Regions from separate parts of the Sphingomonas sp. GV3 genome, predicted to be linked through region 3. Evidence: predicted binding sites of a transcription regulator. Region 3 holds the regulator's gene; each other region holds the start of a gene.
What was found. Region 3 encodes LexA, which represses DNA repair genes until DNA is damaged. Its sites were predicted from a motif close to GTTCCNCNCTTGTTCT; they were not measured.
Positions count from the first base shown of each region.

Region 1 (9,475 bases), 190 kb from region 3:
GGCCGGCCGGCAGGATGCGATGATCGTCGTGCGCGTCGAGGACGAGGGCCCCGGCGTCCCCCAGGAGGCGCGCGACATGATCTTCCGGCGCTTCCAGTCGATCCGGCCGTCGACCGAGGCGTTCGGCCAGCATTCGGGACTGGGCCTTGCCATTGCGCGCACCATCGTCGAGGCGCATCAGGGCACGATCGCGGTCGAATCGCGCGAGGATCGCCTGAGCGGCGCGCGATTCGTCGTCCGCTTGCCGGGCGCCGAGGTTCAGTAGAGGCGATTGAACGAAGAGCATGGCCATCCTTTCGTCGGAGACGCTTCACGCGACCGCGGTCGCCATCGATGGGCACGCCGTGCTTCTCGAAGGGCCGTCCGGCGCGGGCAAGTCGGATCTCGCGCTGAGGCTGATCGACCGCGGCGCGGTCCTGGTCAGCGACGATTACACGCTGCTGGTCCGACGGAACGGCGATCTGGTCGCGCGCGCACCTGACACCATCCGCGGCAAGATGGAGGTCCGCGGAGTCGGCATCGTAACCTTGCCGCACGTCGAGGACCTGCCGGTCCGCCTGGTCGTGCGGCTGGACGGGCAGCCGGTCCGCTTGCCGGAACGCCGAATTCGGCGGATCGCGGGCGTCGCTGTTCGCGAGATCAGTCTCGACCCGCACCACGCGTCGACCCCGATCAAGGTCGAAATGGCGCTGCGCCAGCCCGAAGCGACACCGGCATGACCGATCGCAAGGACATCCTGCTCGTCACGGGCCTCTCCGGCGCGGGCAAGTCGACCGTTCTGAAGACGCTGGAGGACATCGGCTGGGAGGTCGTCGACAATCTGCCGCTGCTGCTGCTCGACCGCCTGCTCGACGCGCCGCTCACCGAGGGGACCGGCGACGCCGGACAACCGCTCGCGATCGGCATCGGCACCCGCACGCGCGACTTCGATCCCGTGCGGATCGTCGAGCGTATCCGCAGGCTGCGGGACGTGCACGACCTCGACATCGGCATGTTGTTCCTCGATTGCGCCGGCGCGGAGCTGGAGCGGCGCTATTCGGAAACGCGGCGCCGCCATCCGCTCGCGCCGGATCGACCGGCGAGCGACGGCATCGGCCGGGAGCGCGAATTGCTCGCACCGCTGCGCGACTGGTCGAATCGCCTGATCGACACGACCAATCTGTCCAGCCACGCCCTGGCGCAGCAGATTCGCGAGACGTTCGCACGCGCCGGCAACGACGAACCCGTGCTTTCCGTCCTGTCCTTCGGTTTCGCCCGCGGGCTGCCGCGCAACGCCGATCTCGTCTTCGACATGCGTTTCCTGCGCAATCCGCATTGGAACGCCGCGCTTCGCCCCGGGACAGGGCTCGACGCGGACGTCGCCGCCTATGTCGCGGCGGATCCCGCCTATCCCGAGGCGATGGACCGGATAGAGGGGCTGCTGAAGCTGCTGCTGCCTCGATATCGGGCGGAGGGAAAAGCCTATGTCACCGTCGCGATCGGCTGTACCGGGGGACGCCACAGATCGGTCCATGTCGCGGAGACGCTCGCCAGCCGGTTGCGCGCGGACGGTTTTTCGCCCACCATCACGCATCGCGACCTGGGGGCCGCGCCGCAGGACTCGCTCGAAGGGCCACCGGCCAAAGCATGAGTAATACGTCTGAGATGATTGGTCTTGTACTGGTGACCCATGGGCGGCTTGCCGAGGAATTCGTCGTGGCGATGGTCCACGTCGTTGGTCCGCAGGAGCGGATCGCGACGATCTCCATCGGCCCCGACGACGACATGGAGACGCGGCGCGCCGACATCGCGGCGGCGATCGCAGCGGTCGATGCCGGTCGCGGCGTGATCCTCCTGACCGACCTGTTCGGCGGTACGCCGTCGAACCTCGCCATCTCGCTGATGGAACGCGGACGCGTCGAGGTCATCGCGGGCATGAACCTGCCGATGCTGATCCGGCTGGGTTCGGCGCGCAAGTCGATGAAGGTCGTCGATGCGGTTGCCGCGGCACGCGAGGCTGGCCGCAAATATATCTCGGTCGCGTCCGAGGTCTTGGGGGAGGCCGCCGCATGAGCGCGGTGGAGCGCACGGTGCTGATTACCAACAAGCGCGGGCTGCATGCCCGCGCCAGCGCCAAGTTCGTCACCCTTGCCTCAACGCAACCGTGCGAGGTGCAGGTGCGCAAGGACGATGGCGCCGTCACCGGCACGTCGATCATGGGCTTGATGATGCTGGGCGCGGCCAAGGGCGATTCGATCACGATCAGCGCCGCGGGCGACGGCGCGGATCAGGCGGTCGCAGCGCTCTGCGAGCTGGTCGAAGCGAAGTTCGGCGAAGATTGAGCTTGCGGACCCGCCCGCCGATGCGGGAGGGACCCGGACATGCCGCGAGAGATCACCGCCTTTTCAAATCCCCTCGTCAAGCGGGTCCGGGACCTGCGGGACAAACGCCATCGCCGCGCCGCGCGCCAGTTTCTCGCCGAGGGCCTGCGCATCCTGACGGAGGCGCGCGAGACGGGGCGCATACCCCGGCTGCTCTTCTATGCGGTGCAGAGCGCGGGCCATCCGCTCGTCCATGCCCTGTCCGTCGAGGTGGAGGCGGCCGGCGGCGAGTCGATCCAGACCACACCGGACATCCTGTCGAAGCTGAGCGGCAAGGATAATCCCCAGGCGGTGGTCGGCGTGTTCGACGAATTCGACGTGGCGCTGTCCGATCTCGACCGTACCGAATCGGGCATCTGGCTGGTCGCGGAGCGCCTTCGCGACCCCGGCAACCTGGGCACGATCCTGCGGACCGGGGACGCGGTCGGTGCGGGCGGGCTCATCCTGATCGGCGAATGCGTCGATCCCTTTTCGGTGGAGGCCGTCCGCGCGAGCATGGGGGCGCTGTTCACCATGAAGGTGGTGCGCAGCGAATGGGCACCGTTCCTCGCCTGGCTGCGCGCGGGATCAGGACAATTGGTCGGACTGAGCCTGGATACGGAACAGGATTATCGCCGCGCGGTCTATGCCGCGCCAACCTTCCTGCTGACCGGCAACGAGGCGCAGGGCATGCCCGCGGATTATGCCGCCGCGTGCGACACGCTGGTCAAGATTCCGATGCTGGGCAAGGCGGACAGCCTGAACGCCGCGGTGGCGACGGCGGTCATGGCCTATGAGGTGCTGGCGCAGCAGCGCGGCGGCTGAATCGTCGGGTCAGGCGAGCCCGGTCACGAGCACGCGCCCGCCGTCCTGCATCACGCGCCCGGCGATGAGGCCCGATACCTCGGCCTGCGCGCCCTGCTCGACATGCAGGTCGCCGCTTATCATCGCCGAGATCCTGACTCTGCAACCGCGTCGGACGATGACGTCGCCGACGATGCGACCCTCCAATTCGCCGTCGTGATCCATGACGACGGTGTCCCGCTGCATCCCGCTCACATCGCTCTCCTAAACCGTCAGAATTGCTGACTGGTCACCGTCGAGAACGTCGGTTGCGGCAAAAATATCCGGCAGCTGCGGAGCCTTTTGCCTTGAGCGAAGTTATGGCGCGCTATTCGTCGAGCATCGCGGCGATCGTCCCGGCGGGATCCAGCGCGAATTCCCGAATCAACCGGTAATGCGGCGTCTCCGCCAGGATCATGCGATCAAACCCACCACGCGTCATGCCGACGAGGTCCGCGCCGGGAAGGGCCATCAGGATCGGCGAATGCGTCGCCATGATCACCTGCGTTTCGCCCCCGGGCTGCATGCGTCGCAGCAGTTTCAGGAAGTCGAACTGGCGCGTCGGCGACAGCGCCGATTCGGGTTCGTCGAACAGAAAAATGCCCCGCCGCTCGCAGCGCTCTTCGAAGAAGCGAAGGAAACCCTCGCCATGGGAATGGGAGAGGAAGTCGGGCGGCGCGGCGTTAGAGTCGCGTGCCGCCTCGTCCAGATAACGCGCAACCGCGAAGAAGCTTTCCGCGCGGAAGAACCACCCCTGCCCGACCTTCGGCAACCAGCTCGCCCGCAGAACCGAGGCAAGCGCGTCGCCGTTGCATTCGACGGCACGCGAATGATCGAGCGGCCTATACCCCTGGCCGCCACCCGCCTGATCGAAGCCCGCAAGCGCGGCCACCGCCTCCAGCAGCGTCGATTTGCCGACTCCATTTTCGCCGACGATGATCGTCACCGATTGTTCGAAGGTGAATTCAAAATCGTCATCCCGCAGGACAGGCAGCGAAAAGGGATAGGCGCGGCGATCGATCGCGACGTCGGGGCGGAAGGCGATGCGCTTCAGGAACGGGGGCGGCAACCGCGCCGGCCGCTGCCCCCTCGCCATGTCACGCAGCCTCGTCCGACAGCGGCACCAGCTTCGTCAGCGGCCGCGCGGTCTGTTCGCCGACGGGAAGCGCGTCGATCGCCTTACCGCCGGTATCGATGTTCAGCGCCTCGAAGCGCTTTGCGCTGGTGAGCACCTGGCTCTCGAGGCTGCCGACAAAGGCGTTGTACGCCCCCATCGCGGTATCGAGGTTCTTGCCCAGCCGCGCGACATGCCCCCCCATCACCGCGAGGCGCTGGTACAATTCCTTGCCGAGGGCACCGATCTCACGTGCCTGGCTCGCGAGCTTTTCCTGCCGCCAGACCGCGGACACGGTGCGGGCGATCGCGATCAGGTTGGTCGGCGTCGCGAGGAGCACGCGCTTGTCGAACGCAAAGTCCCACAGCGTCGGATCATGTTCCAGCGCTGCGGAGAGGAAATGCTCGCCCGGCACGAACATGATGACATATTCGGGCGTGTCGTCGAATTGCGACCAATAGGCCTTGTTGCCTAGGCCGTTGACGTGGACGCGCATCGACTGCGCATGGGCGGCCAGGCCGATCTGACGCTCCGCCTCGTCCACCGCGCCAAAGGCGTCCTGATAGGCGTTCAGCGAAACCTTGGCATCGATAATCAGCGACTTGCCGCCGGGAACGCGGACGATGGCGTCGGGGCGGAGCCGGCCGCCGTCGCCGTCGGCAACGCTGACCTCCATGGCGAAATCGGTATGCTCGGCGAGCCCGCACGTCTCGAGCACGTTGCGCAGCTGCTGCTCGCCCCAGCGACCACGCGCCTTGGGGGCATTGCGCAGCGCATTGACCAGCTTGGCCGCCTCACCCGACACACGCTCCTGGCCGAGGCGCATCTGCTCGATCTGTCCCTTGAGGTCGCCGAACGCGTCGCGGCGCTCCGCCTCGACCTTGGCGACGCCCTCCTCATAGCGTGCGAGGCGCTCGTTGACCGGCTGCAGCAGCGCCTTGAGGTTCTGACCGGCCGATTCCTCCGACTGGCGAAACCGCGCGTCGGCGCGCTCGAGGAATGCCTTCTGCGCGTCCGAAAGCAGGCGGTTGGCCACCTCGCCGAACTGCGCGGACAGCACCTCCTTCGCCTCGCGCAATTCGACCAGCCGCGCCTCGAACGCCTCAGTCTGCGCCCGCAGCCCGGCGATCTCCGCGCGGGCCGCATCGCGATCGGTCCGGATTGCCGCGAGTTCGGCATGGAGCCGATCGGCGAGCCCCGCGCGCTCTTCGTTCTGCGCACGCAGCGACGCGGCATCCCGCATCGCGTCGTTGCGTTCGCGCTCGACCGCGTCGCGCGCCTGCCGGACGAGGTCCGCGTCCCGTGCCCGTGCCTCGGCGACGGCGAGATCGGCGGCAATCCCGGCAGCGCGACGACCGGCAATCAGCCAGCCGAGAAGCAGCCCGACAGCCAGCGCCAATATCGCCACGACGACCAGTTGCTCCACGCCTATTCCCCAAAAGTCTCAAAAGTCACGGTGACCGGACACTCTCCACGCAGCCGAACCGCGTTGGAGCATGCCGGACCAGCGAGAACATAGATCGAACGACGGGACGGGGACAGCGGTTTTTGGATCAGCCTGCCTTGCGCGTCTTGTTCAGCTTCTTGAGCAGCATATCGCGCTTCAGGCGGCTGATGTGATCGATGAACAGCACGCCGTTCAGATGGTCGATCTCATGCTGCATGCAGGTGGCGAGCAGGCCGTCCAGCTCTTCCTCGTGCGCCGTCCCCGTCTCGTCCTGCCAGCGGACGCGACACCGCGCCGGGCGCTTCACCTCGGCATATTGCTCCGGGATCGACAGGCAACCCTCGTTGTACGTCGACAGTTCGTCCGAGGTGGATAGGATTTCGGGATTGATATAGGCATGGGGCTTGCGGACCGGCTTGCCCTCCTCGTCCTCTTCCTCCTGCAGGTCGATGACCAGGATGCGGCTGTCGACGCCGACCTGGATCGCGGCAAGACCGATGCCATGGGCATCGTACATCGTATCGAGCATGTCCGCGACGAAGGCGCGGGTTTCATCGGTGACCGCCTCGACCGGCTTGGAAACGAGGCGGAGACGCGGGTCGGGAATTTCGACGATGGGAAGAACGGCCATGGCGGGTCAGCTATGGCGCGGCCGGCGGGGCGTCAAGCCGTGCGGCGGTCACGCGACCGGGCGACGCGCACGCAACGCCTGGGCAAGCGTGCCCTCGTCGAGATAGTCGAGTTCGCCGCCCACCGGCAGGCCATGCGCGAGTTGCGTCACGCGGACGGGAAATCGCTCGATGCGATCCGCCAGATAATGCGCCGTCGTCTGCCCCTCCAGCGTGGCGTTCATCGCCAGCACGACCTCGTCGATTCCCCCGGCCTCGATCCGGCGGACGAGCGCGTCGATGGCGAGATCCTCCGGCCGGACGCCCTCGAGCGCGGACAACCGCCCCCCGAGGACATGGAAGCGACCCGGGAACAGGCGCGAGCGTTCGAGGGCCCAGAGGTCGGCGACCTCCTCGACCACGCACAGCGCGCGCTGGTCGCGGCGCGGATCGGCACAGATCGCGCACGGGTTCGCCGTGTCGACATTGCCGCAGACGGCGCATGTCTCGAGCCGTTCATCGACAGCCTCCAGCGCGGCGCGCAGCGGCCCCAGCGCCGCCTCGCGCTTCTTCAGGAGATGCAGCACCGCCCGTCGTGCCGAGCGGGGGCCGAGGCCGGGCAACCGCGCCAGCGCCTGGGTCAGGGCTTCGATTTCGGGAGACGCCATGAAGGAACAGATAGGGGGTTGCGCCGTCCGCCGCCAGCGCGTTGAAGGGCGGCCATGCGGATCGTTTTCATGGGCACGCCGGAGTTCGCGGTGCCGACGCTCGACGCGCTGGTCGCGGCTGGTCACGATGTCGTGGCGACCTACAGCCAGCCGCCGCGGCCAGGCGGACGGCGCGGCAGGGAATTGGTCCCGTCCCCTGTGCATCGCCGCGCGGAGGCGCTCGGCATCGTGGTGCGTACGCCCACGTCGCTGAAGGATGCCGATGCGCAGGCGGCCTTCGCCGCGCTCGCGCCCGATATCGCGGTCGTCGCGGCTTATGGCCTGATCCTTCCCAAGGCGGTGCTCGCGGCGCCCGTACATGGCTGTCTGAACGTCCATGGCTCGCTGCTGCCGCGCTGGCGCGGGGCGGCGCCGGTCCAGCGCGCGATCCTGGCGGGCGATGCGGAAACGGGTGTCGGCATCATGCAGATGGAGGCCGGGCTCGACACGGGCCCCGTCCGGCTGGAGGGGCGCGTCGCGGTCGACCGAAAGACGACCGGCGAACTGACGGCGGAACTCGCCCAACTCGGCGCGCGGCTGATGGTGACGGTGCTCGCCGACCTCGACGGCCACCCCCCGGTCGCGCAGCCCGAGGAGGGCGTCACCTATGCCGCCAAGATCGACAAGGCGGAGGCGCGGATAGACTTCACCCGAAGCGCAGTGGCGATCGAGCGATTGGTGCGCGCGATGAACCCGGCGCCCGGTGCGTGGTTCGAGCTGCGCGGCGAACGGATCAAGGTGCTGGCGTGCGAGGCGCTACCCTTCACCTTTCCCGGCGGCGCCGGAGAGACGGTGGACGATCGGCTGACCATCGCCTGTGGCGATGGCGCCATCCGGCCGGTGCTGGTGCAGCGCGCGGGGCGGGGCGTGACGAGCGCCGAAGAGCTGTTGCGCGGATTTCCGATCGCGTCGGGCACCGTGCTTTGACGCGGTTCGCGCTGACGGTGGAATTCGACGGCCGCCCCTTCATGGGCTGGCAGCGGCAGGCGCATGGGCCGAGCGTGCAGGGCGCGATCGAGGCTGCGGTGCTCGCGGTGACCGGCGAGCCGGCCGGCGTCCATTGCGCGGGGCGGACCGATGCCGGGGTGCACGGCCTGGCGATGCGCGCGCATGTCGACATCGACAAGGCCATTGCGCCGTTCCGCCTGATGGAAGCGCTCAACGCGCGGCTTCGCCCCGCCCCCGTCGCCATCCTCGCCTGCGACACCGTCGCGACGGATTGGCATGCGCGCTTTTCCTGTGTCGGCCGGGCCTATGCATATCGCATCGTCAACCGGCGCGCGCCGCTGACCTTCGAACGCGGGCTCGCCTGGCAGGTGCCGCAGCCGCTCGACGAGGTGGCCATGCAGCACGCCGCGCAGCGACTGGTCGGTCGTCATGACTTCACCACGTTCCGATCCGCGCATTGCCAGGCGGACAGCCCGATCCGCACGCTCGACCGGCTAGACGTGGTGCGCGCGGACGACCGCATCACCGTCCATGCGGAGGCGCGATCCTTCCTGCATCATCAGGTGCGCTCGATGGTGGGCTGCCTGGCGATGGTCGGCATGGGGCGATGGAACGGGGACGATCTCGACGCGGCGCTGGCGGCACGTGATCGCGCGCGCCTGGGCCTGAACGCGCCGCCTGACGGCCTGTTCTTCGTGCGGGCCGTCTATCCTTGAGGTCGGCGGACGAATCGCGCTGCTAGCTCCACATGCGTCGACCAGCGGAACTGGCCGACGGGCTTCACCCAGTCCAGTCGCCAGCCGCCGTCGCAGAGGATCTTCGCATCGCGGGCGAAGCTGCTGGGATTGCAGGAGACATAGCCGATCACTTTGGTCTGGCAGGCGGCCAGTGCCTCGACCTGTTCGCGCGCGCCGCTGCGCGGGGGATCCAGGACGATCGCATCGAACCTGTCGAGCTCCGCGACGGTGAGCGGGCGGCGATAGAGATCGCGATGTTCGGCGAAAATCGGGCGCTGGGCGAGTGCGGCTGCCGATTTGAGCGCCATGATCGCATCGCGCGCGCCTTCGGCGGCATAGACGCGACCGAGCATGGCGAAGGCGAATGTGCCCAGCCCGCTGAACAGATCGGCGACGGTCCGCGCGCCATCGACCGCCTCGCGCATGGCGGCGACCAGCGCCGCCTCCCCCTCCCGCGTCGCCTGCAGGAAGGACGCGGGCGGCAACGGCACGGGCACGCCACCCAGCGTGACCGTCACCGCCTGCGGCTCCCAGCGCGTCTCCGGCCCCATGCCGTCGTCGAGCGCGAACCGCGCGATCCGCTGCGCCTCGCAGAAGGCGGTGATCGCCTCCGCTGCCGCAAGCCCATCAGCCGCGATGCCACGGACGAGCACGTCGACACCCTGGTCGGCGAGCGTCAGGTGAATGTCGGCGCGACGCCGCAGGCCGAGCCGCTGCAACAATCGCCGCAAC
Region 1 covers NZ_JARWLE010000001.1:793,370-802,844, forward strand. Annotated here, with positions in the region: gene RF701_RS03610 (stimulus-sensing domain-containing protein) at 1-265, shown strand, start outside; gene RF701_RS03615 (HPr kinase/phosphorylase) at 285-719, shown strand; gene rapZ (RNase adapter RapZ) at 716-1,630, shown strand; gene RF701_RS03625 (PTS sugar transporter subunit IIA) at 1,645-2,052, shown strand; gene RF701_RS03630 (HPr family phosphocarrier protein) at 2,049-2,321, shown strand; gene RF701_RS03635 (RNA methyltransferase) at 2,361-3,164, shown strand; gene RF701_RS03640 (hypothetical protein) at 3,174-3,398, opposite strand; gene RF701_RS03645 (AAA family ATPase) at 3,511-4,278, opposite strand; gene rmuC (DNA recombination protein RmuC) at 4,280-5,722, opposite strand; gene def (peptide deformylase) at 5,850-6,374, opposite strand; gene recR (recombination mediator RecR) at 6,423-7,019, opposite strand; gene fmt (methionyl-tRNA formyltransferase) at 7,074-7,985, shown strand; gene truA (tRNA pseudouridine(38-40) synthase TruA) at 7,982-8,722, shown strand; gene RF701_RS03675 (class I SAM-dependent RNA methyltransferase) at 8,713-9,475, opposite strand, start outside.
Region 1: rmuC (DNA recombination protein RmuC) is a predicted target of LexA. The motif match lies at 5,807-5,822, and genes of this name have one in related genera.

Region 2 (9,475 bases), 670 kb from region 3:
ATCGCGATCGAAGGCGCGCAGCCGGGCGACACGCTGGAGGTGCGGATCCTCAAGATCGACCTCGCCATCCCCTACGCCTACAACGCCTTCGGTCCGACGACGGGCTTTCTCACCGACGATTTCCCCTATCGACGGGTCAAGATCGTGCCACTGGACCGGCGCCGCATGGTCGGCAGGCTCGCCCCCGGCGTGGAGGTGCCGCTGCATCCCTTCTTCGGGTCTATGGGCGTCGCCCCGCCAGCGGCGTTCGGCCGCTACGACTCCACCGCCCCATCGATCCACGGCGGCAACATGGACAATCGCCTGCTGGTCGCGGGCACGACGCTGTTCCTGCCGGTGCATGCGCCGGGTGGCCTGCTGGAGGTCGGTGACGGCCATGCGGCGCAGGGCAATGGCGAGGTGGATATCACCGCCCTTGAGACATCGCTGACGGGGACGCTGCAGCTCATCCTGCACAAGCAGGGGGAGGGGCCTGCCACCGAGGCGGCCTATCCGCGCGCCGAGACTCCCGACGCCTATGTCGCCATGGGCTATGACGAGGACCTGTCCAACGCCGCGCGCAAGGCCGTGCGGAACATGATCGCGTTCCTCGTTGCTGCCAGGGGGATGACGCGCGACGACGCCTATATGCTCGTCAGTACCGCCGGCGACGTGGAGGTTACCGAACTCGTGGATCGCAACAAGGGCGTGCACGTCGTGCTGCCCAAGCATGTCTTCGTCGGTCGATGAACATCCCGTCGCTCATCAGGTTATCCGACAAATGTCTTGTTCTTGATGGTTATATTGGGCGGCTGGCCTCCGGCGAGCCGCCTCGTTGGCTCAGGCCGCCAGCCCGTTGGCGGTGACGTACGTCGCGATCTCGCCCGCAGTCGTCCACCAAATGCGGGGATCGTTCGCCTCGCGCAGCGCCGTGAGGACGCGAGCGAGCGGCGGCACGCGGTGCGCTTGGCCCATGATGTAGGGATGCAAGGCGATGCCCAGCACCAGCGGCCGGCGATCGCATTCGGACAATAGCTGATCTACCGCCGACCGGATCATGCCGGCAAAGGTCTCGGCCTCCTGCCTGCGCTGAATAATGGCTGGTATATCATTGATCTCCTGCGAATATGGTATCGACAACAGGCTGCCTTCGCGTGTGGCGAGACGCGTCGGCTGGTCGTCGTGCGCCCAATCCAGCACGTAGCTGTAGCCTTCTTTCGCGAGGAGGTCGGGCGTGTGGCGGCTTTCTGAAATCCATGGGCCGAGCCAGCCGGTCGGCCGCGTTCCGAGCGCGGCGAGCCGCTCCGTCACGTCGCGGATCATGCGATCCTCCCCATGGCGGTGCATGCGGCCCTGCGCGGCGGCGTTGCTGCCGCCATGCGCGGCGATCTCGTCGCCGCGATCGCGGCAGGCCTCGGCGAGGCCGGGACAGCGATCGAGAACGTCGGCGTTGAGCAGCGCGGTCGTGCGCAGGTTCAAACGATCGAACAGGTCGAACAGGCGCCATACCCCGACGCGGTTTCCGTAATCGCGCCAGGCATAGTTCATCACGTCGGGTTCGGTCTGCGACGGTGCCAGCTCCGCGCCCAGCCCGCCGCCGAAATCGAAGACCTCGTGATTGACGCCGAAATAGAGCGCAAGGCGCGCGCCGCCGGGCCAGTCGTACACCGAGCGGTCGGTGATCGGTCGATAGGGGTAGCGGTCGTGGTCGCGGCTCATGGGCGCAGGAACGAGCGGGCGGCCGAAACGGCTCCGGCATGGGTCGGCGGCAGGGTGATCGCCTCTCGGCCGATGGGGGGCTGCGCGTTCCTTCGTCGGCCGTGGGCTCCATCTGGATCGAGGGAACGCCCGCTCCGTGCCACATCGCAGAGCGATCGACCCCTCCCGGGCGGGAGGGGTCTGGCAAGGGACGCGTTAGGCGGTCGCGCCGCCGTCGATGTTCAGCGTGGTGCCGGTGATGTAGCTGGCGTCCGGGCCCGCGAGGAAGGCGACGGCGCCCGCGACCTCTTCGACCGTGCCATAGCGACCGAGGGGGATGGCGCCGGTCATCTGCTGTGCGAATTCGCCGTCGGCGGGGTTCATGTCGGTGTCGATGGGTCCCGGCTGCACCGTGTTGACCAGGATGTTGCGTGGCGCGAGGTCCTTCGCCCAGCCGCGCGCGAGCGCCGCCACCGCCGCCTTGGTCGCGCTATAGACGGTGGTCGCCGGAAAGGCCTTCTCGCCGGAAATGCTGCCGATCAGGATGATCCGGCCGCCGTCCCGGAGATGCGGCAGTGCCGCGCGCGTGCCGACGTGGAGGCCCTTTACGTTGACGCCGAACTGCCGCTCGTAGGTCTCGTCCGTGTCGTCCGTAATCAGCGAGAATTCGGCCACACCGGCATTGTGCACGAGGATGTCGATACCGCCTAGTGCATCCGCCGCCTGTTCGACCCCGGCGCGCTGCGACGCAGGATCGGCGGCATTCGCCTGGAACGCGAAGGCCGTGCCGCCGGCACCCTCTATGGCGGCGACGATGGCCTCCGCCGCGGCCTTGTTGCCGGCATAGGTGATGGCGACCGCGGCGCCGTCTGCGGCGAGCCGCCTGGCGATCGCCGCGCCGATGCCGCGCGAACCGCCGGTGACGAGCGCCTTCTTTCCTTCAAGTGACATGTGCAGTCTCCAAATTCCTTGCCCGCGATCACGGCATCGTGCGCTGTCGGCCCGAGGAAGATGGGACATCGGTTCAACGGTTCAATGATCCCGAACTATTAAATCGAATTATTCGTCCTATATCGTGCCCATGCCCCGTTTCACCCATCCCCGGTTGGAGGACGTGCCGCTCGATCTGGCGCTCCACGCCCTGGCCGATCCCAATCGGCTGGGCATGGTGGCGCGGCTCGCGACGGCGGAACGGCTGAGCTGCGCCGATGCCGCACCGTGCGAGTCGATCCCGAAGAGCACGCTGTCCAATCACCTCAAGCTGTTGCGCGCGGCGGGGTTGATCGAGACAACCCAGGCGGGGCGGGAGATGAGCAACGTGCTGCGCCGCGAGGAATTCGACGCGCGTTTCCCCGGTCTGCTCGACGCGGTGCTCGCCAATCGGCCGGTCTGATCACCGGCCGATCGCATCGAGTTCGGCGACCGCCGCCCCGGGCAGCGACAGCGCGGCCGCGGCGAGGTTCTCCTGCAAATGGGCCGGCGACGACGTGCCGGGGATCAGCAGGATGTTGGGCGAGCGCCGGAGCAGCCATGCCAGCGCCACCTGCATCGGCGTCGCGCCCAGCCGTGCGGCGACATCGGACAATGCCGTCGACTGCAGCGGGCTGAACCCGCCGAGCGGGAAGAACGGGACGTAGGCGACGCCCTCCGCCGCGAGCGCGTCGATGAAATCGTCGTCGGCGCGGTGTGCGAGGTTGTACTGGTTCTGGACGCAGACGATCGGCGCGATGCCGCGCGCCTCCTCGAACTGCGCGGGCGTGACGTTGCTGAGGCCGATATGCTCGACGAGTCCCTGCCGCTGGAGGTCCGCCAGCGCCTTCAGCGGCGCGGCGAGGGAGCCTTCCGCCGGGCCGTGGACGCCGAACATCAGGCGCAGGTTGACGATGGGCAGCGACGTCAGACCGAGGTTCCGGAGATTGTCCTCCACCGCGCGCGCGAGGTCATCGGGTTCGAACGCGGGCAACCATGATGCGTCGTCGCCGCGGCGGGCGCCGATCTTCGTCACGATCAGCAGATCGTCGGGATAGGGCGCCAGTGCCTCGCGGATCAATCGATTGGTGACATGCGGGCCATAGAAGTCGCTCGTGTCGATGTGGTCGACCCCGGCGTCGAGCGCGGTCCGCAGGACGGCGAGCGCCTGGTCGTGGTCGCGGGGCGGTCCGAACACCCCCGAGCCGGCGAGTTGCATCGCGCCATAGCCCAGCCGCTTCACGGTACGACCCGCAAAGGAATAGGTGCCTGCCTGTTCGATCATCGTCTGTCTCCTTACCGGCCGGAGATACGTGTTGCCTATCTTCGCGATAAGCGGGAGATATCCGAACAGGCTGTGCGGAAAACCGAACGATGAAGGCCGATCTCGCCGATTTGAACGCATTTTTGTCGGTCGCACGGGCGCGCGGCTTTCGCGATGCGGCCCGCGCGGCGGGGTCGAGCGCGTCGACGCTGAGCGAGGCGGTCCGTAGGCTGGAGGCGCATCTGGGTGTCCGCCTGCTGCATCGCTCGACGCGGAGCGTCGTGCCGACGGAGGCGGGCGCGCGGCTCATCGAGCGGTTGACCCCGGCGCTGGGCGAGGTGGAGGCGGCGCTCGACGTGATCGCTCTGTTCCGCGACCGTCCGGCGGGAACGCTGCGCCTGAACGTGCCGGTGAGCGCGGCGCGGTTGGTGCTGCCGACGATCCTCCCGCGGTTCCTCGCCGCTTATCCCGACATCCAGGTCGAGATCGTCGCGGAGGACGGGTTCGTCGACGTGGTGGCATCGGGCGGCGATGCGGGCATACGCTATGACGAGCGGCTCGAGCAGGACATGATCGCCGTGCCGATCGGCCCTCGCGTGCAGCGGTTCGCGACGGCGGCGGCGCCCGCCTATCTGGACGCGCGAGGGCGGCCGGGCCATCCACGCGACCTGCTGTCGCATCCCTGCCTGCGCGGACGGTTCGGCAGCGGGGCGCTGACCGGCCCTTGGGAGTTCGAGCGCGGCACCGAGATCGTCCGGGTCGAACCTCAGGGTCCCCTCGTCGCCAGCGTCGCCGGCGCGGTCGACCTGCTGGTCGACGTCGCGATCGCCGGTGGGGGGATCGTCCATCTGTTCGAGGATTGGCTGCGGCCGGCACTGAACAGCGGGGCGCTGGAACCGGTGCTGCACGACTGGTGGCAGTCCTTTTCCGGCCCCTTCCTCTATTATTCCGGGCGCCGGCTGGTGCCGCCGCCGCTCCGCGCCTTTGTCGATTTCGTCCGTGCGGAGGCGTGACGCGGGCACGCTGCGCGGCCGCGGTCGATGCGCATCAGGTCACAAGGCGATCTCGCGGCGTTCGGCCGCGCTTCGCGATCCCGCGTCGAGCACCTCCATCACGGCCAGCGCCTCGCCGGGCGGCACCGGATTGGGACCTTCCCCGCGGATCGCGGCGGCAAGGGCGGACCAGAACAGCCGGTAATCGCCGCGTGCGTTCGGCACGCGAACGGCGGCCGCGGGGCCGTCGACGGGGGTCAGGATGCCGTCGAGCGGATCATGCCCCCAATCGTCGCCCTGTGGCCGACGGCCCGCGATCGTCGCCGCCTCCTGGGGATCGATGCCGTTTTTGATCCAGCTGCCGCCCGTGCCGTGCACGGCGAAGCGCAGGTCGTGCGCGGCGGCGATCTTGCTGGAATGCAGCGTCACCCGCTTGTCCGCATAGCGCAATACGGCCTGGAAATAGTCGGGGGCGGGCGCACCCGCGCGCAAGGTGGCGATATCCGCGCTGATCTCGAGCGGGCGGCCGAAGAGCAGCAGCGCCTGATCGACCAGATGCGGCCCAAGATCCAGCCACGATCCCCCGGCGCGCGCTTCCTTCCACGTGGCGGCGGGCACGGGCCGCCACCGATCGAAGCGGCTTTCCATCGTGGCCACGGCGCCGAGGCGACCGTCCGCTATCAGCGTCCGGAGCGTGCGGAAGTCGGCATCCCAGCGACGATTGTGGAAGACGGTTAGCAGCTGGCCGGATCGCTCGCTCGCGGCGACGAGGCGGCGGGCGTCCTCAAGCGTCGTCGCGAACGGTTTGTCGACCAGCACGCTCTTGCCGGCGGCGAGCGCCGCCAGCGCATGCTCGGCATGCAGTGCGTCCGGGCTCGAGACGATGACGAGGTCAATGTCCCGGTCGTCCAGGAGCTGTTCGACGCTTGGGACCACGCGCGCCGCGGGAATGTCGGCGTGGACCTTGGCGGAGTCGCGGGATACGACCGCTCGAAGCGCCATGTCCTGCGACGCGGCGACATAGGGCGCATGAAAGGCGCGGCCGCCGAGGCCATAGCCGATCAGGCCGACGCCGATCATCCTCGTCATCGCGTCACTCCCCGATTGCGCATGGGCGTCGACGGAGCGGCATCGGCGGCCGATCGTCCGGTCGCGTCAACGCGCCAGCGCGAGATAGGCATCAAGCACCGCCTGATTCGCGGTGTCCCAGCGATAGGCGGCGGCCCGCTCGTGCCCGGCCGCGCCCATACCGGCGCGAAGGCCAGGATCGGCGGCGATCCGTGCGATCGCGTCGGCATAGCCCGCGACGTCGGTCGGATCGACGAGGAAACCGGTGACGCCATCCTCGACCAGATCGACTGCGCCGGTCGCTCGCGCGGCGACAACGGGCACACCGGCGGCCATCGCCTCCGTGGTCACGTTGCCGAACGTCTCGGTGATGCTCGGGTTGAAGAACACGTCCATCGACGCGACGGCGCGACCGAGATCGTCGCCTGATTGGAAGCCCGCAAAGACCGCGCCGGGCGCGACCTGCGCGAACCACTCCTCGGCCGGCCCCTTGCCGATCACCAGCGCCTTGTGGCGGACGCCGCGGCGGCGCAGTTCGGCGAGCACGTCCGCAAAGACGTCGAGCCCCTTTTCCTTGACGAGCCTGCCGAGGAAGCCGACCGCGATCTCGTCGTCGGCGATGCCGAGCCCGCGTCGCCAGTCGAGGCTGCGCCGCTCAGGGGTGAACCGGGCGTGGTCGATGCCGCGCGACCAGAGCGTCATCGGCGTCGTGACACCCCATTCCTTGAGCAGCGCGCCCATGCTGGGGCTCGGGGGCATGACGAGATCGACGCGATTGTAGAAGCGCGTCATGATCGCCTTGATCAGCGGCTCGATGAAACCGATCCGATAGTAGCGGAAATAGGTCTCGAACCGCGTGTGGAACGAGGCGACGACCGGGACATCGTGACTACGCGCCCAGGTGACCGCGCCGTGGTTGAGAAACTCCGGAGCGGAGACGTGGACGATGTTGGGCGCGAACGCCTCCAGATCGCGCCGCGTCGCGGCGGGCAGATAGCGGCCGAGCCGGTATTCGGCGCGTCCGCCCGGCATCGGTATGGCGGGCACGGATACGAGATCGCCCGTCGGCGCGAAGGCGGGCGGATCGATCGTCGGCGAATAGACGCGGACGGTCACGCCCGCGGCGAGCAGGTGGCCGACAAGCAGGTTCAATGCCTGGTTCGCACCGTCGCGGGTGTAGTTGTAGTTGCCGCTGAACAGGGCGACGCGCAGGTCGGACGGTTGCATGATGCCGCGTGCCATAGCCTTCAGAATGCGGCACGACTATGTCGTCGCTGCAATACGCATCCCGAGGAGCTTGCCATGGCCGACCTGTCCGCCTTTCCGATCGCAACCCGCTGGCCCGCGCAGTTTCCGGATCGGATCCAGCTCTACTCGTTGCCGACGCCCAATGGGGTGAAGGTCTCCATCATGCTGGAGGAGACGGGCTTGTCCTACGAGCCGCACCTCATCGACTTCGCCAGCGACGATCAGAAGTCGCCCGAGTTCCTGTCGCTCAATCCCAATGGCAAGATCCCGGCGATGATCGACCCGGAAGGGCCCGGCGGCCAGCCGATGGCCCTGTTCGAAAGCGGCGCGATCCTGCTGTACCTGGCTGAAAAGACCGGCAGGTTCCTGGGGCAGGGGCCGGTCGACCGCTGGCAGGCAATCCAATGGGTCATGTTCCAGATGGGCGGTGTCGGGCCAATGTTCGGCCAGCTCGGCTTCTTCAACAAGTTTGCCGGCAAGGACTGGGAGGACAAGCGTCCGCGCGACCGCTACCTCGCCGAAACGCAGCGTTTGCTGGGGGTGATGGACGCGGCCCTGGCGGGTAAGGACTGGTTCCTGGGCGATCATTATTCGATCGCCGACATCGCCATGCTCGGTTGGGTTCGTGGTCTCGTGACCTTCTACGAGGCGCGCGACCTGGTCGGCTTCGACCGGTTCGGCAACGTCGCGGCGTGGCTGGCGCGCGGGCTGGACCGTCCGGCGGTGCAGCGAGGGCTCACGATCCCGGCGCGGGGCTGATCCACCGCGCGGGCGTTCAACGGTAGAGGGCGCTGACGTCGAACTTCAGGCCCTCGAGCGCGGTGAGCGTGCCGCCTCGAAAGAAGGGCGCGGCGACCAGACGCATCCAGCGGACGCCGCCGTTCACGGGGCGCAGTTCGACGTCGAGCGTGAAGCCGCGATGGTGCTTGAGCGCATGTTTGCGCAGCCGCTCCATCGCCGCGCGGGAATGTTCGGCATATAGCCGCACCGCGTCCTGACGGGTGATCAGGGCACCCCGCGGCAGACCGAACAGATCGTAGACCGCGTCGGACCAGATCAGCCGCTCCGTTGGGAACTCGCAACGCCAGAGTCCCGGCATGCCGCCCGGCACCTTTAGCGAATCATGAACCACGCCCAGATCGAACCGGCTCGCGCGTTCGGCGATCGGCCAACTGTGGTTCAATGCAAGAGGTTCGGTCGGCAACATACTCGAATCGGCCCTATCACGGCAAAGATGAACTTTCCATCACGATGCGCGTGTTCCCTTATCGTTCCGCATGGGCTAGATAGGCAGCATGGCGAAACCCCAGAAACGCTACGTGTGTCAGGCCTGCGGCTCGGTCTCTCATCGCTGGGCGGGGCAGTGCGGCGATTGTGCCGAGTGGAACACGCTGGTCGAGGAAGCGGGCGCGGTCGTTACGCCGTTCCAGGCGAAGCACAATCTGCAGAGCGGCGGGCGGACGGTGCAGCTCGTCGGGCTCGATGCCGATATCGCGCTGCCGGACCGGATGGCGACCGGCATCGCCGAACTCGATCGCGCGCTCGGCGGCGGGTTCGTCCAGGGATCGGCGACGCTGATCGGCGGTGACCCGGGTATCGGCAAGTCGACTCTGTTGCTGCAGGCCGCGGCGCGATTGGCGAGCGGCGCGCCCGATGGAGCGGCGAGGCGCGTGGCCTATGTGTCCGGCGAGGAGGCAGCCGACCAGGTGCGGCTGCGCGCCCGGCGGCTCGGCCTGGGCGATGCGCCCGTCCAGCTTGCCGCCGCGACCTCGACTCGTGACATATTGACGACGCTGTCGATCGGGCCGGCGCCCGATCTGCTGGTGATCGATTCGATCCAGACCATGCATTCCGATCTGATCGAGGGCGCGCCGGGCACGGTGAGCCAGGTCCGTGCCTCCGCACAGGAACTGATCCGGTTCGCCAAGGAGCGGGGTACCGCGCTCGTGCTCGTCGGCCATGTCACGAAGGACGGCAGCATCGCGGGGCCGCGCGTGCTGGAGCATATGGTCGACACCGTGCTCGCCTTCGAGGGCGAACGGAGCCATCAGTATCGGATCCTGCGTGCGATCAAGAACCGGTTCGGCGGCACCGACGAGATCGGCGTCTTCTCGATGCAGAGCGAGGGTCTGAGCGAGGTCGCCAATCCGTCCGCTTTGTTCCTGACGCATCGGGACGAGGGGGTGACGGGCGCCACGGTGTTTCCGGCGCTGGAGGGAACCCGGCCGGTGCTGGTGGAGATCCAGGCGCTGACCGT
Region 2 covers NZ_JARWLE010000001.1:312,232-321,706, forward strand. Annotated here, with positions in the region: gene RF701_RS01475 (acetamidase/formamidase family protein) at 1-729, shown strand, start outside; gene RF701_RS01480 (polysaccharide deacetylase family protein) at 820-1,698, opposite strand; gene RF701_RS01485 (SDR family oxidoreductase) at 1,894-2,628, opposite strand; gene RF701_RS01490 (helix-turn-helix transcriptional regulator) at 2,759-3,070, shown strand; gene RF701_RS01495 (aldo/keto reductase family oxidoreductase) at 3,071-3,931, opposite strand; gene RF701_RS01500 (LysR substrate-binding domain-containing protein) at 4,021-4,923, shown strand; gene RF701_RS01505 (oxidoreductase) at 4,963-5,991, opposite strand; gene RF701_RS01510 (glycosyltransferase family 1 protein) at 6,058-7,197, opposite strand; gene RF701_RS01515 (glutathione S-transferase family protein) at 7,273-7,977, shown strand; gene RF701_RS01520 (PAS domain-containing protein) at 7,994-8,401, opposite strand; gene radA (DNA repair protein RadA) at 8,514-9,475, shown strand, end outside.
Region 2: radA (DNA repair protein RadA) is a predicted target of LexA. The motif match lies at 8,478-8,493, and genes of this name have one in related genera.

Region 3 (9,475 bases):
GCTGTTCATCGCGGTGCTCGCGCGCGGGGTCGACATCGATTTCTCGGCGGCGCGGCAGATCGTGCTGGAGCCCGAAGGCGATCGGCTCTGGCTGGCGCTGCGCGCGGTGGCGCTGGACCGGGAGACGATCGCACGTATCGCCCTCGCCCTGGCGGATGCCGATCCGCGGCGCGACATCGAGGCGTTCGCAGACGCGCTCGACGCCATCGCGGCGGTGCCGATCGAAACCGCGCGTTCGGCGCTGGCGCCGCTGACGCTGCATCACGACCTTCGCCTCGCGATCGATGCGCTGGCCCGGGAGAGCATGCGTTGAGGATCAAGGGACTGCCCGACATACCCGTGTCGCACGCGGTGATCGACGCGGCGGGACGGTTGGCGTCGGCCGACCCCGCGTTGCTGGCGCTCAATGCGGGTGCTGGCGGCGGGATCGGGGAAATCCCGGCCGTTCCGCAGCTCGCCACCATCGCGCGGCTGGCGAAGCGGCTCGGCATCCTGGTTTCGCGCGGCGTCACCGTCGCGGACGGGGATACCGACCTGGATCTGTGGGTGCGCGCGCAGCCAGATGGCGAGGTCGTGCGCATCGCCGTATCGGGATGGCGGGAGGTCAGGCCGCGTCCGGTTCCCGAAGCAGCCGAAAGCCCGGTGCACGAGGACGGCGATCTGCCGTGGGAAACCGACGCCGCGCTGTATCTGACCTTCGTCGGCATCGAGGGTGCGCGCCAATATGGCATCGATGCGCTGGCGCTGCTCGGCCAGCCGCTGACGGCGCTCTTCTCGCTCGAAAGCGACAGCGGGGGCGCGATGCCCATCCTCGAGGCGATGGCACGGCGGCGCCCCTTTACCGCGCAGCCCGCGCGACTGCGCATCAACGGCCGCGCGGTGGCGCTCGACGCCCGCGTGCGGCAGGACCAGAGCGGAGGCTTCGCCGGCCTGATCGGCGTCGCGCGCGTGCTCGACCCCGTCGTCGAGGCCTCCGCGGAACCGGCGATCTCCTCGAACTTCACGCAGGGGCTGGACCGGGCGCTGCGCACGCCGCTCGCGCGGATCATCGCCCATGCCGACACGATCCATGCGCGCGCAGAGGGCCCGGTACAGGCCGACTATGCGGATTACGCGTCCGACATCGCCAATGCGGGACGGCATCTGCTCGGTCTCGTCGACGATCTCGTCGATCTCGAGGCGGTCGAGCGTCCCGGCTTCCGCCCGGATGTGGAGACGATCGACCTCGCCGATGTCGCGCGCCGCGCGGCGGGCCTGCTGTCGGTCAAGGCGTCGAACACCGGAATCGCCATCGCGCGGCCGCTGGCCGACGTGCGCATCGCCGCGTCCGGCGATTTCCGACGGACGCTGCAAATTCTCGTCAACCTGATCAGCAACGCGGTTCGCTATTCGCCCGCCCATGGCGTCGTCACGGTCACCGCGGCACGGGTCGGCGCAATGGCCGAGGCGGTCGTCGCGGATCAGGGCAAGGGCATCGCGCCCGAGGACCAGGCGCGTATCTTCGAGAAATTCGAGCGCGTGGATCCAACGGAGGCCGGGGGCAACGGCCTGGGGCTCTACATCGCGCGCCGGCTGGCACGTGCGATGGGCGGCGACCTTTCGGTGGAGAGCGTGCCGGGCGAGGGGGCCACGTTCACGCTCAGCCTGCCCGCCGCCGACGTATAGGCTCCGGCCGGCCGTGGCCGCATAGGCGGCTCCGGCGGCGGCAGGATTTGCGCGGCGCGCGGGACGTCAGTGACGCGGCAGCCGCCGTGCGACGAGGATCAGCAAAAGACCGAAGACCGCGACCGCACTGCCGCGGTCGGCCCAAATCCGCTGGTCGAGCATGAAGCTCGATTCGGGCCAGTGGACGTAGCCGAGACCCTGGCCGATCCACAGCGCACCGGTGAGCGCCAGCATGACGCCCACCGCGAGGAGGATCGGCCGGAGCCGGCGCATCAGCGCTCCGCCACCGGAACGTAGCTGCGCTGCGTCGGCCCGGTGTAGAGCTGACGCGGACGGCCGATCTTCTGGTCGGGATCGGTGATCATCTCGTTCCACTGCGCGACCCAGCCGACGGTACGGGCCAGCGCGAACAGCACGGTGAACATCTCGGTCGGGAAGCCGATCGCCGACAGGATCACGCCCGAATAGAAGTCGACGTTCGGGAACAGCTTCTTCTCGATGAAATAATCGTCGCTGAGCGCGATCTCCTCGAGCCGCAGCGCGGTCTCGAACAGGGGATCGTTGACCTTGAGCGCGTCGAACACCTCGCGCACCGTCTTCTGCATCACGGTCGCGCGCGGATCGTAGTTCTTGTAGACGCGATGGCCAAAGCCCATCAGGCGGAACGGATCGTTCTTGTCCTTGGCGCGGGCGATGAATTCCGGAATGCGCTCGGGCGTGCCGATCTCGCGCAGCATGTTGAGCGCGGCCTCGTTCGCGCCGCCGTGCGCCGGACCCCACAGGCAGGCGATGCCCGCCGCGATGCACGCGAACGGATTGGCCCCCGACGATCCGGCGAGGCGGACGGTCGAGGTCGAGGCGTTCTGCTCGTGATCGGCGTGCAGGATGAAGATGCGGTCCATCGCCCGCTCGACCGCCGGATTGACCTCATAAGGCTCCGCCGGCACGCCGAAGGTCATGCGCAGGAAGTTGCCCGTGTAGCTCAGCGAATTGTCGGGATACAGGAACGGCTGCCCGACGCTGTACTTGTGCGCCATCGCGGCGATCGTCGGGATCTTCGCGATCAGCCGGTGACTGGCGATGGTGCGCTGCACCGGATCGTGGATGTCGGTCGAGTCGTGGTAGAAGGCCGACAGCGCGCCGACGACGCCGCACATGATCGCCATCGGATGCGCATCGCGGCGGAACCCGCGGAAGAACGCCGCGAGCTGCTCGTGCACCATCGTGTGGCGGGTGATCGTGGTGTTGAACGTCTGCAGCTCGTCCGCCGAGGGCAGTTCCCCGTTCAGCAGCAGATAGGCGACCTCCATGAAGCTCGACTGTTCGGCGAGCTCGCCGATCGGATAGCCGCGGTGCAGAAGCACACCCTCGTCGCCGTCGATATAAGTCAGGGCCGACCGGCACGAGGCGGTCGACGTGAAGCCGGGATCGTAGGTGAAGGCGCCGGTCTGCGCATACAGCTTGCGGATGTCGACCACGTCGGGGCCGACCGAACCCGACATGACCGGGTATTCGAATTCCTTGCCGTCCAGGGCGAATTTCGCGGTGTCGGTCATGTCTTGTCCTTCCTGTCAGACTGCCATCTGGTCCGCGATCCGGCCGAGGCTTTCCTCTTTGCCCAGAAGCGCGAGCACGTCGAAGATGCCGGGCGATGTCTTGCGCCCGGTGAGAGCGGCGCGGAGCGGCTGGGCGACCTGCCCGAGCTTGGCGCCCCGGGCGTCGGCGACCTGCCGTACCGCTGCTTCGATCGTCTCCTGATCCCACTGCTGCACTGCGTCAAGCGCCGTGTGCAGTTGCGCAAGCAACGATCGCGCTTCGTCGGAGAGCAGGTCCGAGGCGGACGCTTCCAAGGTCACCGGACGCTGCGCGAAGAGGAAGCGGGCGCCGTCCGCCAGTTCGTTGAGATTGGCGGCACGCGCCTTTAGGAACGGCATCGCCTGGGTGAGCAGGGGGATGCTGTCTTCGCCGTATCCACCGATGTTCGCGACGAGGCGGGCCAGCCGCCCGTCGTCGGCGGCGCGGATATAGTGTCCGTTGAGGTTCTCGAGCTTCTTGAGGTCGAAACGCGACGGGCTCTTGCCGACGCCGGCCAGATCGAACCATTCTACCGCCTGCTCGCGGCTGATGATTTCGTCGTCGCCATGGCCCCAGCCGAGGCGAAGCAGATAGTTGTCGAACGCCTCGGGCAGGATCCCGAGCTCGTCGCGATAGGCCTCGATCCCGACCGCGCCGTGGCGCTTCGACAGCTTCGCGCCGTCGGTACCGTGGATCAGCGGAATGTGGGCGTAGACTGGTTCCGGCCAATCCATCGCGCGGTAGATCGGCAACTGCCGGAACGCGTTGTTGAGGTGGTCGTCGCCACGGATCACGTGCGTCACGCGCATATCATGGTCGTCGACGACCACCGCGAGCATGTAGGTGGGGGTGCCGTCCGACCGCAGCAGGATGAGATCGTCAAGCTCCGCGTTCTGCACGGTCACCGATCCCTGCACGCGATCCTCGATCGTCGTCGCACCCTCGCGCGGTGCCTTCAGCCGGACGACATAGGGCTGGCCCTCGGGATGATCGGTCCGGTCACGCCAGGGCGAGCGGATCCGCAAGGGACGCTTTTCCGCCTGCGCCGCCTCGCGCTGTGCGGCGATCTCTTCCTGCGTCATGTAGCAGCGGTAGGCGTTGCCGCTCGCGACCATCTTGTGCGCGACCTCGGCATGCCGGTCGGCGCGCGCGAACTGGAAGACCGCATCGCCGTCCCAGTCGATGCCGAGCCACTTCAGCCCCGCCAGGATCGCGTCGATCGCCGGCTGGGTCGAGCGGGCGCGATCGGTGTCCTCGATGCGCAGCAGGAACCTGCCGCCGTGATGGCGGGCAAAAAGCCAGTTGAACAGCGCCGTGCGCGCGCCGCCCAGATGGAGATAGCCGGTCGGCGAAGGGGCGAACCGGGTGACGATCGCCGTGCCCGTGGCGGCGGCGTTCCCGTTCGCGTCGTGATCCACTGTTGCGCCCAACCGCGCCTGCTCCTTAGGGTTCGAGGTGATGGCCTATTCAACCGCGGCGGCCCCTAGCACGCGCATTCCGCGCCTTCAAATCCCGTGGCCCGCGGGAGGGGGCCGGTCGCTCCGGCGGATCGAGCGATGGCTGGAATCGGAACGCGAGCAGCTGCCCTTGTGGCTGCCCGTCATGCTGGGCCTGGGCATCGCGATCTGGTTCGTGTCGCCCGATCCGCGCGCGTGGCGGACGGCAATCCTCGCTGCGACCGGCCTGGGCCTGGGGGCGGCCGCGATCGACGGGCGAACCCGACTGGCGCGGGCGGTCGCGACGGGCGCGCTCGCCGTGGCGATCGGCGTGGCCCTCGCCTGGTGGCATGCCGAGCGCGCTACCGCACCCGTGCTCGCTCATCCGGCGGTGGTCCGGTTCGCAGGGGTGGTGGAACAGGCGGAACCCCTGACCGCGCGCGGCCTGGTGCGGCTGACGATCCGCCCCGATGCCGGGCTCGGCCTGCCAACCCGCATACGGGTCAACGTCGACGCGGCGAACGTCCGGGATACGATCGCGCCAAGCGATCGCGTGCGCCTGTCGGCGCGATTGCTGCCGCCGCCCGAAGCGGCGGTGCCCGGCGCCTATGATTATGCGCGCGTCGCCTGGTTCGCGGGCATCGGCGCAACAGGACGGGCATTCGGCCCCCTGTCCGTTTCGAGGCGCGGAAGCGAGGGCGGCGCCGCGTTGCGCGACCGCCTGACGCGCCACATCACCGCGCAGCTCGAGGGGAGCGCGGGGGGCATCGCCGCGGCGCTGGCGACGGGGGACGAGGGGGCGATCAGCCAGGCCGACGCGGAGGCCATGCGCCGCGCGGGACTGGCCCACCTGCTGTCGGTCAGCGGGTTGCATATCACCGCGGCGGTCGGCGCGACGATGATCGTCGTCCTGCGCCTGCTCGCGCTCTGGCCATGGCTCGCGCTGCGCATTCGCCTGCCCCTCGTCGCCGCCATGGCGGGCGCGGCCGCGGCGATCGGCTATACCTGGCTGACCGGCAACCAGATTCCCACGATACGATCATGCGTCGCCGCGCTGATGGTGCTGGCTGCAATGGCGATGGGACGGCAGGCGATCACGCTGCGACTGGTGGCCGGCGGTGCCGTCGTCGTCCTGATCGGCTGGCCGGATGCGCTCGTCGGGCCTAGCTTCCAGCTTTCCTTCGCCGCGATCGTGTCGATCGTCGCGTTTCACGAGCATCCCCGGATCGCGTCGCTTTTCGCCGCCAAGGAGGTCACGCGCGTGCGCCGCGTCGCGCGGGAACTCCTGTCGCTGCTGGTCACCGGCCTGCTGGTCGAGGCGGCGCTGATGCCGATAGCGATCTATCATTTCCACCGGGCGGGTATTTATGGCGCCTTCGCCAATATCGTCGCAATACCGCTGACCACCTTCGTCATCATGCCGCTGGAGGCGCTCGCGCTGCTGATGGACGCGGCGGGGCTCGGCGCACCCTTCTGGTGGCTGACGGGAAAGGGCATGGCGCTGCTGCTGTGGATCGCCCGATCCGTCGCCGCGCTGCCGGGGTCCGCCATGGCGCTCGCCACCGTGCCAGCATCGGCCTTCGCCCTGTGCGTCGGCGGCGGCCTGTGGCTGGCGCTATGGCAGTCCTCGGTCCGCTGGCTGGGCGCGGTGCCGCTCGTCGCGGGGTGCCTCTGGATGGCGTTCACGCCGGCGCCCGACATCCTCATCACGGGCGACGGCAGGCACCTTGCGGTGCGCACCCGCGACGGTCTGGCCGTTCTGCGCGACAGGTCCGGCGACTACGTCCGCAACATGCTACGCGAAACCGGGGGCGGGCAGAACGATCCGATGCTGGTGTCGGATCGTCCCGAAGCGCAATGCACCCGCGACGCCTGCGCGATCGCGCTCGTCCGCGGCGGACGGCACTGGCGCCTTCTCGCAACGCGCAGCGCCTATCCCCTGCCATGGGAGATGCTGCGCCAGGCGTGTGCGCGTGCCGACATCGTCGTCAGCGACCGCCGTCTTCCCGCGCGGTGCCGTCCGCGCTGGCTGCGGCTCGACCTCGGCCTATTGCGGCGCACGGGCGGTGTTTCGATCGCGCTCGCGTCCCGGCGCGTCGTCACCGTCCGGACGCCCGAGGATGCCCATCCCTGGGTGACGCCGCCGCATGCGACGCCCACCGAGGCGATTCGGTATCGGGACGTCTCTGCGAATCCATGGACGCGCCGTACCCATGCTGCCAGCTTTGCGCGCAATCCGGGATCGCTCGGTCGCGGGTCCTGACGACGATCGATGCGCGGCCCGACCCGTATCGCGATCGAGAGCTGCAATGCGCAAATACGACCGTCGCGCCGGGCACGCCGCGAAACGGCCGCGGGCAGGCGCGCTCCGCGCTATTCCCGCCTTTGCGCACCCTGCGATCTGTCGCGAGGCCCGGCAAAGAGCGATACGGGACGAGCGCACCCCTAAGGCGCTGCGGACCGCCTTCCGCGGCCGCGAAGGAAGGAAGCGTCCGCGAGGCGTGCGTGCCGGCTCGCATCGACGCATGCGGTCGCGGCTTAAAGCGGCCGTCGCGATCCACGCAGATACGCAGACGCATCCGCTGCCCCGATGCCGAACCGTCCGTGGCGGCGAGCGTCTCCGTTCCGGCCCCGTACCGCGCCGTCAGTCGTAACGACGCAGGATACCGGACAGCTTGCCCTGTACGCGGACGATGTCGGGGCGATAGCGCTGCGGCTCATAGGCGCGATTGGCCGGGTCGAGCCGGATCATCGCGCCCTCGCGCCGGAAATATTTGAGCGTCGCTTCGCTGTCCTCGATCAGCGCGACGACGATCTCGCCGTCACGCGCGGTCTCGGTGCGCCGGATGAGCGCATAGTCGCCGTCGAGGATACCCGCCTCGACCATCGAGTCGCCCGAAACCTCGAGCGCATAATGCTCCCCCGATCCGAGCAGCGCCGCCGGGACGGCGAGCATCGAACTGCCCTCGAATGCCTCGATGGGGACACCCGCCGCGATGCGCCCATGCAGCGGGATCTCGACGACGTCGTTTGCGGGCGTGGTTGCGGGGCGGACATTGCCGCGCGCTGGTGCGGCCGCCGGCGCCGCTGCCGCGGCACTGGCCGCGGGCGACGTCTTCTCGGGACGTTCCGGCATCCGCAGCACTTCCAGCGCGCGCGCGCGGTTGGGCAATCGGCGGATGAAATTGCGTTCCTCCAGCGCGCTGATCAGCCGATGCACGCCGGATTTGGACTTGAGATCGAGCGCCTCCTTCATCTCCTCGAACGACGGGGAGATGCCGGTCTCTTCCAGTCGATCATTGATGAAGCAGACAAGCTCGTGCTGCTTGCGCGTGAGCATGGGCGGTCCTTCCCGTCAGAACAGACGCGGAACTTCTAGGGAACACTTTACTTGCCGTCAAGCGATCATCAGGACCTGCGCCGAGTCGCCGGCACGGGCTGGGGGCGCGCCGGCCGGACGGACGACGAGGCAATGCGACCGCGCCAGCGTGAGCAGCATCGAACTGTCCTGGATGGTCGACGCATAGGCCCGGCCGTCCCGAAGTTCCGCGCGCAGATAATCTGTCCGTGCGCCATTGGCCGGCAGATCCTCGCCGATCAACACGCTGGTGGCGCGGGGCAGGGGATCGGCGGCGCCGGCAAGGTGCGCGATCATCGGCCGGACGAACAGCATGGCGGTGACGAAGGCGGAGACGGGGTTGCCCGGCAAGCCGAGCAGCGCCGCCGCGCCGAGCCGGCCCGCCATCATCGGCTTGCCCGGGCGCAGCGCGATCCGCCAGAAGTCGATGCGGCCGCCCGCCGCCTCGATCGCGGGACGGACGAGATCGTGATCGCCGACCGACGCGCCGCCGGTCGTGACGAGCAGGTCGGTGTCGACCATGGAGAAGGCGTCGCGCAGTGTCGGCAGGTCGTCCGGGAGGATGCCGAGGTCCATCAGGTCGACCGGCAGATCCGCCAGCATCGCCGCCAGCATCGCGCGATTGGATTCGGGCAGCTCGCCCGGCGTCCGCTGCGTCCCGGGCGCGACCAGTTCGTCTCCGGTCGCGCAGATGGCGACGCGGACGCGGCGACGCACCGAAATCGCGCCGACGCCGCCTGTCGCGGCGACGGCGAGGCGGGCGGGCGTGATCCGCTCGCCGCCTGCGATCAATCGGTCGCCTTCGGTGAAATCCAGCCCGCGGCGGCGGACGTTGCGTCCGGCCCGGCCGGGCCCCTCGCCGACCAGGCGGATCGTCGCTCCGGCCGCCTCGACCTCTTCCTGCACCATCACGGTATCGGCGCCATCGGGTAGCGCGGCGCCGGTGAAGATACGGACCGTCTCTCCCACGCCGACGCGGCCGGCGAAGGGACGTCCGGCGGCGCTCTCGCCGATCATCGTCCAGGGCCCGGGCAAATCGGCGGCGCGGATCGCATAGCCGTCCATGGCGGACAGGTCGTGTGCGGGCTGCGTTCGCTGGGCCCTAACGTCTTCTGTCGCCCAGCGACCATGTGCGGCCATGAGCGGCACGGTCTCGATCGCAACCGGCGTCGCGAGCGCGAACAGCCGCGCCTGCGCCTCCGCGATCGGCAGCAGGCTCATGCCGCCTGCCAATCGCCCGACGCGCCACCGGACTTGGCGAGCAGGCGCAGGCCGCTGATCGTCATGGCCCGGTCGAGCGCCTTGGCCATGTCGTAGATCGTCAGCAAGGCGACGGACGCTGCAGTGAGCGCCTCCATCTCGACGCCGGTCTTGCCCTCCGTCGCCGCGGTCGCGGTGGCGACGATGCCGTCGGCCGCGATCGCCAGGTCGAGGGTGACGC
Region 3 covers NZ_JARWLE010000001.1:981,379-990,853, reverse strand. Annotated here, with positions in the region: gene RF701_RS04510 (hypothetical protein) at 1-313, shown strand, start outside; gene RF701_RS04505 (HAMP domain-containing sensor histidine kinase) at 310-1,665, shown strand; gene RF701_RS04500 (hypothetical protein) at 1,732-1,938, opposite strand; gene RF701_RS04495 (citrate synthase) at 1,938-3,221, opposite strand; gene gltX (glutamate--tRNA ligase) at 3,237-4,658, opposite strand; gene RF701_RS04485 (ComEC/Rec2 family competence protein) at 4,828-6,939, shown strand; gene lexA (transcriptional repressor LexA) at 7,321-8,016, opposite strand; gene glp (gephyrin-like molybdotransferase Glp) at 8,074-9,255, opposite strand; gene moaC (cyclic pyranopterin monophosphate synthase MoaC) at 9,252-9,475, opposite strand, start outside.